Regions from separate parts of the Janthinobacterium sp. genome, predicted to be linked through region 1. Evidence: riboswitches for the same ligand, from Rfam matches in the RefSeq annotation. Region 1 holds a riboswitch; the other holds the start of a gene.
What was found. Region 1 has a riboswitch for thiamine pyrophosphate ahead of thiC (phosphomethylpyrimidine synthase ThiC). Riboswitches for the same ligand answer to the same signal wherever they lie in the genome.

Region 1 (7,226 bases):
CCTGGCCTTGCAGCGACAGCGCTTCGACCAGCTGGTCCAGCGTGTGTTGTGGCGGCACCTGGTGCGGGGCGCCGTTGAGCATGATGTCGATCATGGCGCGTCCTCAGACCTTGCGATACAGCTCGGCGCCGTTCCTGATGAATTCAATCGCCTTGACTTCCATGCCCTGTTTCAGCGCCTGCTCTTCCGCCACGCCGATGCCGGCCGCGTATTCGCGCACTTCCTGGGTGATCTTCATCGAGCAGAAATGCGGACCGCACATCGAGCAGAAATGCGCCACCTTGGCCGAGTCCTTGGGCAGGGTCTCGTCGTGGAATTCGCGCGCCTTGTCGGGGTCCAGGCCAATATTGAACTGGTCGTCCCAGCGGAACTCGAAGCGCGCCTTGGACAGCGCGTTGTCGCGCAGCTGCGCGCCCGGATGGCCCTTGGCCAGGTCGGCCGCATGCGCGGCAATCTTGTACGTGATGATGCCGTCCTTGACGTCGGCCTTGTTCGGCAGGCCCAGGTGCTCCTTCGGCGTCACGTAGCACAGCATGGCCGTGCCGTACCAGCCGATCAGCGCGGCGCCGATGCCCGAGGTGATATGGTCGTAGCCCGGTGCGATATCGGTGGTCAACGGTCCCAGCGTATAGAACGGCGCTTCGCCGCACTGGTCCAGCTGCAGGTCCATGTTCTCCTTGATCAGCTGCATCGGTACGTGGCCGGGGCCCTCGATCATCACCTGCACGTCGTGCTTCCAGGCGATCTGCGTCAGCTCGCCCAGCGTTTTCAGCTCGCCGAGCTGGGCTTCATCGTTGGCGTCATAGATCGAGCCGGGGCGCAGGCCGTCGCCGAGCGAGAACGAGACGTCATACGCCTTCATGATTTCGCAGATTTCCTCGAAATGCGTGTACAGGAACGACTCCTGGTGATGCGCCAGGCACCACTTGGCCATGATCGAACCGCCGCGCGAAACGATGCCCGTCAGGCGTTTGGCTGTCAGCGGCACATAGCGCAGCAATACGCCGGCGTGGATGGTGAAGTAGTCGACGCCCTGCTCCGCCTGTTCGATCAAGGTATCGCGGAAAATCTCCCAGCTCAGATCTTCGGCCTTGCCGTTGACCTTTTCCAGCGCCTGGTAGATCGGCACGGTACCGATCGGCACCGGGCTGTTGCGCACGATCCATTCGCGCGTTTCGTGGATATGCTTGCCGGTCGACAGGTCCATCACATTGTCGCCGCCCCAGCGGATGGCCCAGGTCATCTTTTCCACTTCCTCGCCGATCGACGAGGTGACGGCCGAATTGCCGATATTGGCGTTGATCTTGACCAGGAAATTGCGGCCGATAATCATCGGCTCGACTTCCGGGTGGTTGATATTGGCGGGAATGATGGCGCGCCCGCGGGCGACTTCCTCGCGCACGAATTCGGGCGTGATTTCGGCGGGAATGCTGGCGCCGAACGACTGGCCCGGGTGCTGGCGCCCCATCATCTCGGCCATGCGCTCGCCCATCGGGCCGGACGCCTTCAGTTCGGCCAGGTACTCCTTGCGGCGCATGTTTTCGCGAATCGCCACGAACTCCATTTCGGGCGTCACGATACCCTGGCGCGCGTAGTGCATCTGCGTGACGTTCTTGCCGGCCAGCGCGCGGCGCGGCTTGCGGTGCAGGTTGAAGCGCAGCTCGGCCAGTTTCGGGTCGGCCAGGCGCGCGATGCCGTAGTCCGAGGTCGGGCCGGGCAGCTCTTCGGTGTCGGCGCGCTCCAGTATCCACGGCAGGCGCGGCGTACCGAGGCCCGAGCGGATATCGATCGCGACCTCGGGATCGGTGTACGGGCCGGAGGTGTCGTAGACGTAGATCGGCGGGTTTTTTTCGCCGCCGAACGACGCTTCCGTGTCGGACTGGCTGATTTCGCGCATCGGCACGCGGATGTCGGGCCGGCTGCCTTCGATATAGATCTTGCGGGAATTGGGCAGCGGCGCGATGGCGGCCTGGTCGACCGTGGCGGTGGCGGAGAGGAATTTCGGATTGGCGTTCATTTTGGCTCCTTGGCTAGACTTTTTTAAGCCTGGAGCCAGCTAAGGAGGTTCGGCTGCGCGCACGCGGATAGGGCGAGGTGCGTTCATCCTAAAGCTTCCCTTCGCTGGCATTATCCAGATCAGGTTCGGAGGGTATTTCTCACCCGCGCTTCACCGTGTTTCCACAGCAAAGAGCAGGACCCCTAGCGTTTGCCGCCTTGCGGCAGCGGGCCAATTATACGCGTTTCAGATCGCGTGGCCAGATGATTATTTCTTTTTTCCCCAGCGCCAGCGCGGCGGCTCGCCTTTCCACCAGCAGATGCCGATCAGCAGCGCGGCAACCGCGACTTCATAGACGATATAGGCAACGAGCAGCTGCTGTGGCGGGAACAGCACCGCGCCGCAGGCGAACAGCGCCAGCGCGCCGATGAATACCAGCCAGCCCTGCCAGGTGATCGGCAGGCCCCAGCCAAAGCCGTAGCTCTTGGCAGGAAACCAATAGGAAGGAGATTTGTCGGACATGATTTTTCCTGGGCTATGCGAACAGCTGCCAGTATAAATCAGCCGCCCTTCCGGCGCGCCGTGACATCGAGGCCGATGCCGCGGTAGCCCACGAACCGGCTGCCATTGTCGAACATCGGCTCGCCGCTGACCTGCAGGTATTGGGTCGTGCCGTCGAGATTCTGGCGGCTGTAGATAAAATCGAGGAACGGTTCGCGCGCGGCGATTTTTTCGTCGAGCAGCGCGCGTTCGGTGGCGTTCCAACGCTGCGGTTCGTCTTCGCTGCCGATGCCCAGCATTTCGGCCACCGGTCCGGAAAAGCGCGTCAGGTTGCCGTCCGCATCCTGTTCCCAGTACCAGTCCGACGACAGTTCCGTGAAACGCTGGAAGCGCGCTTCGCTCTCGCGCAGTTCCGCCGTGCGTTCCTGCACCGCCAGTTCGAGCGACTTGTTGTAGTCGGCCAGCTTCTGGTACAGCAGGCGCACTTCGAGCATGTTGTGGATGCGCGTTTTCACTTCCACCAGGTCGAACGGCTTGGCGACGAAGTCCTTGGCGCCGGCCTGCAGCGCGCGCAGCTTGTGGCCCGGCTGGGCGGTAATCACCAGCACCGGCAGGTAGCTGCCCGCTTCGAGGTCGCGCAAGCCTTCCATCACTTCGAAGCCGTCCATTTCCGGCATCTGCAGGTCGAGCAGGATCAGGTCGTAGCGGTGCTGCTGGTGCAGCGCGCGCACGGCCTGCGGGTCCATGGTGGCGGTGATGCGGGTGTAGCCGGCATTGCGCAGCACCTGTTCCAGCAGCATCACATTGGCTTCCTGGTCGTCGACGATCAGGATGCTGGCGTTCAGTATCTCGGTAGCTTGTAGCATGGCGGTAATCCTAATAAATGCGGTATCAGTGTGCTGCGGTGGTGTCGTCGGCCAGGCCATGCTTGGCCGCATGGTGCAGCGCCACGTCGAGCGCCTCCATGAATTCGACAACCTTGATCGGTTTGGTCAGGTAGCGGAAGAAACCCGCTTCCAGCCCTTTTTCTATATCGCGCGGCACCGCGTTGGCCGACAGCGCCATCACGGGAATATGGCTGGTCGCCGGATCGTCGTGCAGGATGCGCAGCGCGCCGAAGCCGCTGATGCCCGGCAGGTTGATGTCCATCAGGATCACGTCCGGCTGGTAGGTGCGCGCCAGGTCGATGCCCAGATGGGCGTCGATGGCGGTCAGCAGTTTCAGGTCGCTGCGGCGCGCGATCAGCTGCTCGACCAGCGCCAGGTTGGCCGGATTGTCTTCCACGTACAGCAAGGTGCGCTGGGTGTCCGAATTTTCCTGCACCACCGGCAGCACTTCGCCTTCGCCCAGCACCAGTTCCGGCGCGCGCGAGGCCTTGAATTCGACCCAGAAAGTGGTCCCCACGCCGACCGTGCTGTCGACGCCGATTTTGCCCTTCATCAGCTCGACCAGCTGCTTGGTGACCACCAGGCCGATGCCGGTGCCTTCTTCCGTGCTGTTTTCCTGGCCCAGGCGGTTGAACGGCTGGAACAGCTGCGCCATCTGTTTCGCGTCGAGGCCGGCGCCGGTATCGGTCACGCTGACGCGCACGCGGTCGCCGCGCTGGCTGCACTTGACCTGCACGCTGCCGCCGCTCTGGTTGTACTTGATGGCGTTCGACAGCAGGTTGATCATCACCTGTTTCACGCGCGTGCGGTCGGCATGCACATAAAAGGCATTGCCGCCGCGCGGGAAATGCATGCCGATGCCGCGTTTCTGCGCCTGCGGCGAAATCATCGCCTCGCAGTCCTGCAGCACGTCGAGCAGCGACATCGCCTCTTCCGACATGGTCACCTTGCCCGACTCGATCATGGCCAGGTCGAGGATCTCGTTAATCAGGCGCAGCAGATACCAGCCGCCCTTGAGGATCTGGTCGATCGAGCGCTGCTGCGGCTGGGTCGGCGGCGGCACGTCGGACGCCATCAGCTGGGCGAATCCCAGCACGGCGTTGAGCGGCGTGCGCAGTTCATGGCTCATGCTGGAGAGGAATTCGGACTTGGCGCGGTTGGCCTTCTCCGCCACCTGGCGCGCTTTTTCCAGCTCCGTGTTGTTGGTCTCGATCAGCGAGCGCGTATACGCTTCCTGCTCCTGCAGGCGCTTGTCGAGGATGGCCTGTTCGGCCTCGACCTGCTTGCGCGCCGTATTGTCGGTGCCGATCAGCAGGTAGCCGATCACCTTGTTCTGCGCGTCGCGCAGCGCGGTGACCGAGACGATGGCGGGAAAACGGCTGCCGTCCTTGCGGATATGGGTCAGCTCGTAAATGTCTTCGATGCCGCGCTTGGCCTTGAACACCAGCGCCTCGACGCCGGGCGTGATGGGCGTATCGAGTTCGGCGGAGAGGGCCGCGGCGCGCGCGACGATTTCCTGCGCGTCCGAAATGCTGGCCGGCGTCAGCTTGTCGACCACTTCGTTGGTGGCGTAGCCCAGCATGCGCTCGGCACCCACATTGAAAATCTGGATCACGCCCTGGGCATCGGTGGCGATGCACGAAAAATTGGCGCTGTTGAAAATCGCGTCCTGCAAGGCGCCCGCCTTGAGCAGCTGGCGCGGCAGGCCGGCCGCCAGCGTGCGCCGGTACAGGGCGGCCAGCAGCACCAGCAGCAGCACGATCAGCACGGCAATCAGGATGGCCGTGTCGGACGGCCCGCGCCAGGCCAGCACGCCGATCGCCAGCAGCACGATGGCGCTGAAGGAAAATGCCAGCGCCACCGGCCAGCGTGACGGCACGCCGGGTGGAATCTTTTCAACTGTGTTCATGGTGTGGCCCGGGTTGTGACAACAATAGGGAAAAACAGGAGCGTGGCGGGATCAGGCCTGGCGCTGGCGCACGTCCGACAGCAAGCGCGCGAATTCCTTCTTCACCACGCCATAGCATTCGCAGGTGGTGTTTTCGAGGCCGGCGCGGTCCAGCACCGAAATATGGCCGCGCCGGTAGCTGATGTAACCGCGCGCCTGCAGGCGGCCGGCCGATTCCGTCACGCCCTCGCGCCGTACGCCCAGCATATTGGCGATCAGTTCCTGGGTCATGGTCAGCTCGCGCCCGGGCAGGCGGTCCATGGTCAGCAGCAGCCAGCGGCACAGCTGCTGCTCCACCGTATGGTGGCGGTTGCAGACGGCCGTCTGCGACATTTGGGTGAGCAGCGCCTGCGTGTAGCGCAGCAGCAGGCGCATGACGGGGCCGGCGCGGTTGAATTCTTCCATCAGCAGGTGCGCCTTCAGGCGAAAGCCGATGCCGCCCGTCTGCACCACCGCGCGGCTGGGCGTGGAGTCGCCGCCCATGAACAGCGACACGCCCACCACGCCTTCGTTGCCGACACCGGCAATTTCGGACGAGCCGCCGTTCTCCAGCAGATAGTGCAAGGAAACGATGGCGGTGGTGGGGAAATACACATGGTGAATCTTGTCGCCCGAGTCGTAGATCACGTCGCCCAGGCGCATCGGCACCTGCTCCAGGTGCGGCGCCAGGCGCGCAAAGTCGGCGTCCAGCATGGCGGCAAGCAAATGGTTCTGGTTGGGGTTGGGCAGTTGTACAGGCTGGCTGGACATGGTCAGGATTCCTGGTTTCCAGTCGTCAGCTAGGCGGTATGAGAAAAGCGCCTGAACGAGAGGCGCCGACGCGCAGAGTAACACAGTGGTGTCTCTGAGCCGCAAATATATTTCCTTCTGAAAATAGTCTCCGTTCGGTAGCGAACCGACTGGCACAGGCGTCGCCACCTACAGTTGGTCCATTGCATGAGACAGCCTGGTCGCCGATCCGGTCCGACGCAAACCACAGAATGGGGCATCTGATGCAAAAAATTCTCCGGCGTGTGCGGGTGTCGGTTTCGGTGTCGGTATTGATCACCCTGCTCGCCGGCCTGGCGATCACGGCCCTGTGTTACGTGTCGGCGCGCCAGATTGAAGCGGAAAGCGCGCGGCTGCTGTTCCAGCATGACGCCAGCGTGCGCACGGCAGCGCTGGTATCGGGCCTGAACAATGCGGTGGAACAGCTGAAAGTGCTGAACCAGCTGTTTCGCAGCATCGATCCGATCAGCCGCGAACAGTTCCGCAGCTTCAGCGCGCCATTATTGCAGCGCTACCCGGAAATCCAGGCCTTCAGCTATCGCCGCGCGCTCGATCATGCGCAGCGCGCCGGCTATGAAATGGCCATGCGCCAGGCGCATCCGGCATTCATGATCGCCCAGGGTGACGATGACGGCAACAACAGCCAGCCGGCGCCGCAGCGCGCCAGCTACAACGTGATCGACTATATCGAACCGCTGCAGGGCAATGCGCAGCTGCTGGGACTGGATACCTCCGCCTCGCCCGGCCAGCAGATGGCGCGCATCGCCTCGCGCGACAGCGGCCAGCCGACCGCCACCGAACTGCTGACGCTGACCCAGTATCCAGGCCGGCAAACGGGCTTCCTGGTGCTGGCGCCCGTGTACCGCGCCGGCATGCCGCTCGATACGCCCGAACAGCGCCAGCGCGCCGTGACCGGCGAGACGGCGGCCACCTTCCGCATCACCCACCTGATCGCCACCATCCTGGGCAGCGCCAACCTGCTCGACAGCAGCCGCATGGGCATCGAAGTGTTTGCCGGCGCGCGTGGCGAGACCCTGGTCTACCGCCGCGACGCGGCTGTGACAACGCGCGCCCTGCCCGGCTGGATGCAGGCTGCCGCGGGCAAACCCGTGCAAACCAGCTTCAG
Region 2 (7,226 bases), on a different contig from region 1:
TCAAGACGGCGCAGCAGCTGCGCAATGGCGAAGGCGGGCGGGTCGGCATTTTTCGCATCTATGCCGTGACCGCCAATGAGATCGTCGTCGGCGAGGATGACAGCCACCTGGACTTTCGCCTGTCGATGCTGCGCAGCACGGCTGGCGGTCCGCACGGCAGCGTGACGCTGGCCAGCGCCGTGCATTGCCACAACTGGCTGGGGCGCGCCTACATCTTCTTGATACGGCCGTTTCACAAGCTGATCGTGCGGTACACGTTGAGCCGGGCGGCGCGCAGCGGTTTCAACCAAGTGCGCCTGGAATAGGGGACTCGGGGCGGCGATTCTTGCTTATTCAAGCCTGGTATTGCATACTGCGCCACCAGACTCAGCCGCCACACTTTCCAAGCTCATGAACGATACGCTTCTCCTGCTGGGTTTTGCCACCACGCCGCTCGAACTGATTTCCTTTGTGCTCGCACTGATCAACGTGGCGCTCAATATCCGCCAGAATCCCTGGGCCTGGCTGTTTGCGATCATCTCGTCGGCCGCCTATGGTTTCGTGTTTTTCGAGTCGCGCCTGTATGGCGACATGGGCCTGCAGCTGCTGTTTATCGCCATCTCCGCCTGGGGCTGGTATCAATGGCTGCATCCGACCAGCGGCGCGCCGGCCTTGCCCGTGACCTGGCTCACGCCGCGCGGCTGGCTGGGCAGCGCCGCTGCCTGGCTGGCGGGCTTCCTGCTGATCTCGTGGCTGCTGACGTCCACCGATACCGACGTGCCGCATGCGGACGGCTTCCTGACGGCCGGCAGCCTGCTGGGCCAGCTGCTGCTGTCGCGCAAGAAGATCGAAAACTGGGTCGTCTGGATCGTGGTCGATATCCTGTACGTGGGCCTGTATGTTTACAAGGACCTGTCCCTGACCGCCATCCTGTATGCCGTGTTCGTGGTGATGGCGACAATCGGCCTGCTGGCCTGGAAAAAGGCGGCGCCGGCTGCGCCCGGCGCGATGGTTCTCAAATGACGCGTGCGCTGTTGCGGGTCGCCATCCTGGGGGCCGAGTCGTCGGGAAAATCCACGCTGGCCGCTGCGCTGGCCGAGCGCCATGGCACCGTGTGGGTGCCCGAATATCTGCGTGAATTTGTCGAGACGCGGGGCAGGGTGCCGGTATCCGAGGATCAGTTTTTTATCGCCAGCACCCAGGTCGCGCGCGAACGCGAAGCAAGCGCTTTGGCGCGCGGCGTGCTGATCTGCGATACCACGCCGCTGATGACGGTGCTGTACAGCCGCCATTACTTCGGCGGCGAAGACGCGCAGCTGGCCGCGCTGGCTGCCGGCACGCACTACGACCTGACGCTGGTGACGGCGCCCGATGTGCCATGGGTGGCGGACGGCCTGCAACGCGAGTCGGAGGCCGTGCGCCAGCTGATCTACCGGCAGTTGCTCGATGAACTGGCGGCGCGCCGCATCCCCCACCATATCCTGCACGGGCAGCTGGAGCAGCGCATGGAGCAAGCCATGCCGCTGCTCGATCAACTGCTGTCAGACGCTTAAAAGTCGAACTGCGCCGACACCTTGACCGTGCGGCTGGCGCCCGGGAACAGGTAGCCGTCGGACTCCGGCGTCACGTCGCGCCAGTAGAACTTGTCGAACACATTGTTGACGGTGGCGCGCAGCACGGCCTGCTTGCCGGCGATACGCATGACGTAAGCGGCGCCCACGCTGGCCACGTGATACGCCGGCACGAAGGTGTTGTTGCTGAATTCGAACGCCTTTTTGCCCGCATATTCCCAGCTGCCGTTGACGGACAGGCCCGCCACCTGCGGCACGCGGTAATCGAGGTGTACCGCGCTTTTCAGGGACGGCACGTTCGGCACGCGCTTGCCGTCCAGCGAGGCCTCGCCCGTGTTTGACTGCTGGCTGTGCAGGGCCGTGACCGATACGCCCACGCTCAAATCGCTGCTGGCCTTGCCTTGCGCCGACAGTTCCAGCCCGCGATGCTGGGCCTGCCCGGCGCGCACGAAATAATTGCCGGCGTTCTGGAATTCCAGGCCCTTGCGGATCTGGAACAGGCTGGCCGCCAGCATCAGGTCCGGCGTGATGTCGGCCTTGACGCCGAACTCGATCTGTTTCGAGCGGCTCGGCGACAGTTCTTCATTCGCATTGGCCGCCTTGCGGTCGGCCGTGCCGCCGTGTTCCATGCCCTGCGAATAGGCGCCGTACACGGCCACGTTGTCGAGCGGGTTGTAGACCAGCGCCACGTTCGGCAGCAGGAATGCGTGTTTGGCGCGCACTTCGGCCACGCTCGGGTCGGCCTTCAGCACATATTGAAAACCGTCGACATCGATATGGCGCAGGCCCGCATGCAGTTTCCAGTTGTTGGACAAGCTGACGATATCCTGCACGAAGACCGAGTTTTCCTTGTCGTTGCGCGTCTGGCGCACGGGGCCTTGCACGCCGTTCGAGATATCGACGATGACCGGGTTGTAGATGTTGCTGGTGCCGGCGTAATCGTAGACATAGCGGCCAGCGCGGTCCTTGCGGCGGAAGGTGGCGACACCGGCCGTCAGGTCATGGCGCACGCTGCCGGTGGCAAATTTGCCCTGGATCATGGCTTGCGCGCTCAAAGGCTTCTTGGTTTCGCCCAGGCTGCGGTAGTCGTACACGTCGTAGTCGCCATTGCCGCAGAAGCCCGGGTACAGATCCTGCGCGCTGCAGCCATACGGAAACGCCGTGTAGTCGTCGCGCTTGAACGAGTGCTGGTTGGCGCCGAGGGTGGCGTGCCAGTTGTCGTTGAACGCGTACTGGAAGCGCAGGCCGATGTTGCTGGTGATGGTGTCGACCGGCCGCGTCCATGGCTGCAGGTTGAGCAGGGTGTCGGCGCTGACATGGGTCGGCAGCGTGGTGTTGTTCAGCAGTTGAAAACCTGGCGCGGTGACCTGCGACTTGTCCTGGTAGTCGGCGTCCAGTTGCAGCAAGGCTTGGGGCGAAATCTGCCAGTCGAACGCGCCCGAAATGAATTTGCGGTTGCCGTCGGCGCCCTTGATCTGCGAGCGCAGGCGTTCGGTTGCCACGTTGACGCGGTAGCCGAAGCGCGTGTCCTCGAGGCGGCCGCCCAGGTCCAGCGCGCCATACAGCGTGCCGCGCTCGCGCGCTTCGACGGTAACCGTGCGCAGCGGGGTGGCGGTGGGCCGCTTGACGACAAAGTCGATCACGCCGCCCGGCGCCGCCATGCCCGCCTGCAGTCCCGCCAGGCCTTTCAATACTTCGATGCGCTCCTTGTTTTCCAGCGGGATCTGGGTGTCGCCGGGAATCGCGATGCCGTCCTTGCGGTAGCTGGAATTGTTGTCGAGCTTGAAGCCGCGGATCGAGAACTGCTCGGCGTAACCGACGGCGTTGTAGGCGTCGTTGATGCTGGCGTCGAGGCGAACGGCGTCGCTGGTATTGCGGATCTGCAGGTCCTGCATGGTCTGCTGCGAAATGACGGTGACGGCGGCTGGCGTTTGCAGCAGCGGCGCGTCGGAAAAACCGCCGACCGAGGCGCGCTGGGCGGCCGGGGCCTTGCTGGCGGTAACGATCACTTCGGCCATGCTGGCTGGAGCGGTATCAACGGCGTCAACGGCATTGTTGGCGGCAAAGGCCGGCGTGGCAAACGCCTGTGCGATGGCCAGGGTCAGGATGGAGACAGACAGATTCGGTGTGGACATGATTGCTCGTGGTTCAAGCCGTTACATCAGAGAGAACGGCAGGCTGCTTGTTCGGCTGGCGCCAGCGCAGGAGCTATCAAAGGAGGGAGGTACTTTGCGCTTTCCTTCGCTGGCATTATCCAGATCAGGTACGAAGGGTATATCTCACCCGGACAACAGCTCCAGGACCCCTAGCGAATTGATAGCTTAACATGAACCGCCGCCCGCTGTCTGCAACGCCGGGCGGCTTTACAACAGTCTACAGACTCAGTTCCAGCACCTTGCGGCTGACCGCCAGTGTGACTTCGCCCTGTTCGCCGAGCGCCGTCATGCCGTGCGCTTCCAGCGCGGCGATCACCGCGTCGACGCTGGCGTGGTTCAGGCCGTAGTCGGCCAGGCGCGTCTTGACGCCCATATGGCGGAAGAAATATTCGGTGCGCGCGATCGCCGTTTCGATGCGGCCGTCTTCGTCGCCGCCATCAAGGCCCCACACGCGCGCCGCATACTGCAGCAGCTTGGCGCGCTTGGCCTGCTTGCGCACACGCAGCATGCTGGGCAGGATCACCGCCAGCGTCTGCGCATGGTCGAGTTCATACAGGGCCGTCAGTTCATGGCCGATCGCGTGCGTGGACCAGTCCTGCGGCACGCCCACGCCGATCAGGCCGTTCAGGGCCAGGGTGGCGCACCACATCACGTTGGCGCGCACGTCGTAGTCGTCCGGGTGCGACAAGGCCTTCGGGCCGTCCTCGATCAGCGTCAGCAAAATGCCTTCGGCAAAGCGGTCCTGCACCGAGGCGTTGACGGGCGCCGTCAGGTACTGCTCCATCACGTGCGCGAACGCATCGACCACGCCGTTGCCCACCTGGCGCAGCGGCAGGGTAAAGGTTTTCGATGGGTCGAGCACGGAAAATTTCGGGTACACCTTGCGGCTCATGAACGAGCGCTTTTCCTGCGTGGCCTTGCGCGTGATGACGGCCGAGCCGTTCATTTCGGAGCCGGTGGCAGGCAGGGTCAGCACGGTGCCGAAGGGCAGGGCGGCATCGATGATCTTGCCGCCTTTTTCCAGGATATCCCACGCCTCGCCATCGCGCAGGGCCGCCGCCGCGATGAACTTGGTGCCGTCGACCACCGAACCGCCGCCCACGCCGAGCAGGAAATCGATGCCTTCGCTTTTCACCAGCGCGACGGCCTGCATCAGCGTTTCATAGCTGGGATTCGGTTCGATGCCGGCGAACTCGATCACCGTATGGCCGACCAGCGCCGCGCGCACTTCGTCGTAGACGCCGTTCTGCTTGATGCTGCCGCCGCCATAGGTCATCAGGACGCGCGCGCCGGGCGGAATCAGCCTGGTGATGGCGGCGATCTGGCCCTGGCCGAACAGGATCTGGGTCGGATTGTAGAAGTCGAAATTGTGCATGTCTCTCCCGTTGCTGGTGTGTATCTGAACCTGATTATGGACGAACATCGCGCACGGCGTGTTTTGCCGCTTGAGATTTTCAGGCGCGCGGTGGAAAATGCAGCGCACACCGACGCATACAAAGGAAAAAGCATGTCCCATCTGCCCCTCGAAGAATCCGGCCTGCCGGCCACCGCGCTGGACATGCACCGCGCGATTGCCACGCTGGTGGCCGCGCTGCAGGCGCTGGACGCCAATACGCAGCGTTTTGAAGCCTGCACCGACCCCGAGCTGCGCCGCGTGCTGGCACATGCGGGCGACACCAGCCGCCGCGAAGCGGCCATGCTGTTCGAATGGATGCGCCGGCGCGACGTGCGGCTGGACAAGGAAATGAAGGAAGCACTGTTCAAGGCCGGGCCGATCGTGGCGCAATTTCACTATGACGAGAAGATAGAGTAATGCCGTACCATGCGCCGTGCTGGTGAGCTCTCGCGTAGACTGTGGCGCGAATACGATTTTGGGAGTAAACACAATGAAGTCATTGCCATACCGCGAGGGCAGCTGGTTTGCCGTACCCTTGCCAGGCGGCGGCCATGCCGTCGGCGTGGTGGCGCGCACCGCGCCGGCCGGGCGCATCATGCTGGCCTATATGTTCGGCCCCAGGCGCGACGTGCTGCCGTCACTGGACGAGCTGGAAACACTGCGGCCGGAACAGGCCGTACGCCGCCTGCGCACGGGCGACATGGCGCTGCTGAACGAACGCTGGCCGATGCTGGGCGACAGCGCGCACTGGGACCGCAATCTCTGGTCGATGCCATCCTTTATCCGCCGCAATGAATCCCTGCAGCGCGCCTGGCGCGCCACCTACGCCGACGCCGACCCGGCCAAGCTGGACCGCGAAGAATCCGTGCCGTTCGACACGCCGGGGCTGGAAAGCGATTCGCTGTACGGGTATGGGGCGACGGAGTTGTTGATGAGTAAGTTGCTGGTGCAGTGACATGCAGACCGGGCAGATTGCACAGGCCGTAACCCGACGCCACCGCTGGCGTCAACAATGTTGTCCGATTACGCGGCTTCGCCGCTAATCCGACCTGCCTTCGCTGCGGTCGCCGCGTAGGTCGGATTGGCGCGCAGCGCGTAATCCGACACCACCACCAGCAGTTACGCCGCCGGTATGCTGATCTGGAACGCCAGCCCGCCGCCGGTGCGGTTGCGCACCTGCAGTTCGGCGCCGTGACGCAGCAGCACGCGTTCGACGATGGCCAGGCCCAGCCCTGCGCCATTGGCCTGGCCACGCGCCGTGTCGAGCCGTGTAAACGGTTTGAGCATCTGTTCGATCTTCTCCGCCGGCACGCCGGGACCGTGGTCCTGCACATCGATGATCACGCGCCGCGCCGTATTGCTGCCCTTGAGCTGGCAGGCGATGTCGATCTCGGTAAACTCGCTGCCCTGCGTCTTGCCGTAGCGGCGCGCATTCTCGATCAGGTTGTTCAGCACGCGGCGCAGGTCGGTCGGATTGCCCATTACGTGCGCGCCCTCGGCGATCGCGGTGGTGAGCTTCACGTCGGGCAGGCGCATCGCTTCGCGCGCCAGGTCGGTCAACAGGCCGCTCAGGTCGACGTCCGTGAAGCTCGACGCTTCGGTCGGCTTGGCGTAGTCGAGGAACTGGCCGATGATGTCGTCCATCTGGCCGATATCGGACTGGATGCCTTCACGCGCTTCGTCCGACAGGTTGGCCATTTCCACTTCCAGCTGCATGCGCGCCAGCGGCGTGCGCAGGTCGTGCGAGATGCCGGCCAAAATCACCGCGCGATCCGATTCCACCTGCTGCAGGTCGTCGACCATCTGGTTGAAGCTGCGGTTCGCCTCGATGATTTCGATCGGGCCCTTTTCCGGCAGCGGCGCCGGCTGCTTGCCCTGGGCGATGGCGCGCGCGGCCACCGTCAGGCGCGCCAGCGGCAGGTTGATCAGGCTGGAAATAATGGCCGCGCCGAGCAGTGACAGCAGGGAGACCAGGCTGGCCCAGCCCAGCCACTGGAAGCCGGTCAGGCCGCGCAGGCGTTCGCGGTCCAGCATCAGCCAGTATTCGTCATCGTCGATCTTGAAGCTGACCCAGAAGCCGGCCACGCCGTTGACGCGCGCCGAAAAGCGCGTGTCGCTGCCCAG

Region 2: another riboswitch for thiamine pyrophosphate. It lies ahead of RTQ46_RS02170 (TonB-dependent siderophore receptor); the one in region 1 lies ahead of thiC (phosphomethylpyrimidine synthase ThiC).

What each region holds. Positions count from the first base shown of each region.
Region 1 covers NZ_DAMAGB010000015.1:81,177-88,402, reverse strand. The annotation lists gene thiS (sulfur carrier protein ThiS) at 1-94, opposite strand, end outside; gene thiC (phosphomethylpyrimidine synthase ThiC) at 104-2,017, opposite strand; TPP riboswitch at 2,097-2,211, opposite strand; gene RTQ46_RS11495 (hypothetical protein) at 2,264-2,518, opposite strand; gene RTQ46_RS11490 (response regulator) at 2,557-3,363, opposite strand; gene RTQ46_RS11485 (ATP-binding protein) at 3,389-5,293, opposite strand; gene RTQ46_RS11480 (Crp/Fnr family transcriptional regulator) at 5,345-6,082, opposite strand; gene RTQ46_RS11475 (EAL domain-containing protein) at 6,325-7,226, shown strand, end outside.
Region 2 covers NZ_DAMAGB010000002.1:102,820-110,045, reverse strand. The annotation lists gene RTQ46_RS02185 (DUF2867 domain-containing protein) at 1-305, shown strand, start outside; gene pnuC (nicotinamide riboside transporter PnuC) at 391-1,002, shown strand; gene RTQ46_RS02175 (ATP-binding protein) at 999-1,532, shown strand; gene RTQ46_RS02170 (TonB-dependent siderophore receptor) at 1,529-3,685, opposite strand; TPP riboswitch at 3,770-3,867, opposite strand; gene RTQ46_RS02165 (iron-containing alcohol dehydrogenase) at 3,924-5,081, opposite strand; gene RTQ46_RS02160 (hypothetical protein) at 5,214-5,519, shown strand; gene RTQ46_RS02155 (Imm26 family immunity protein) at 5,593-6,057, shown strand; gene RTQ46_RS02150 (ATP-binding protein) at 6,222-7,226, opposite strand, start outside.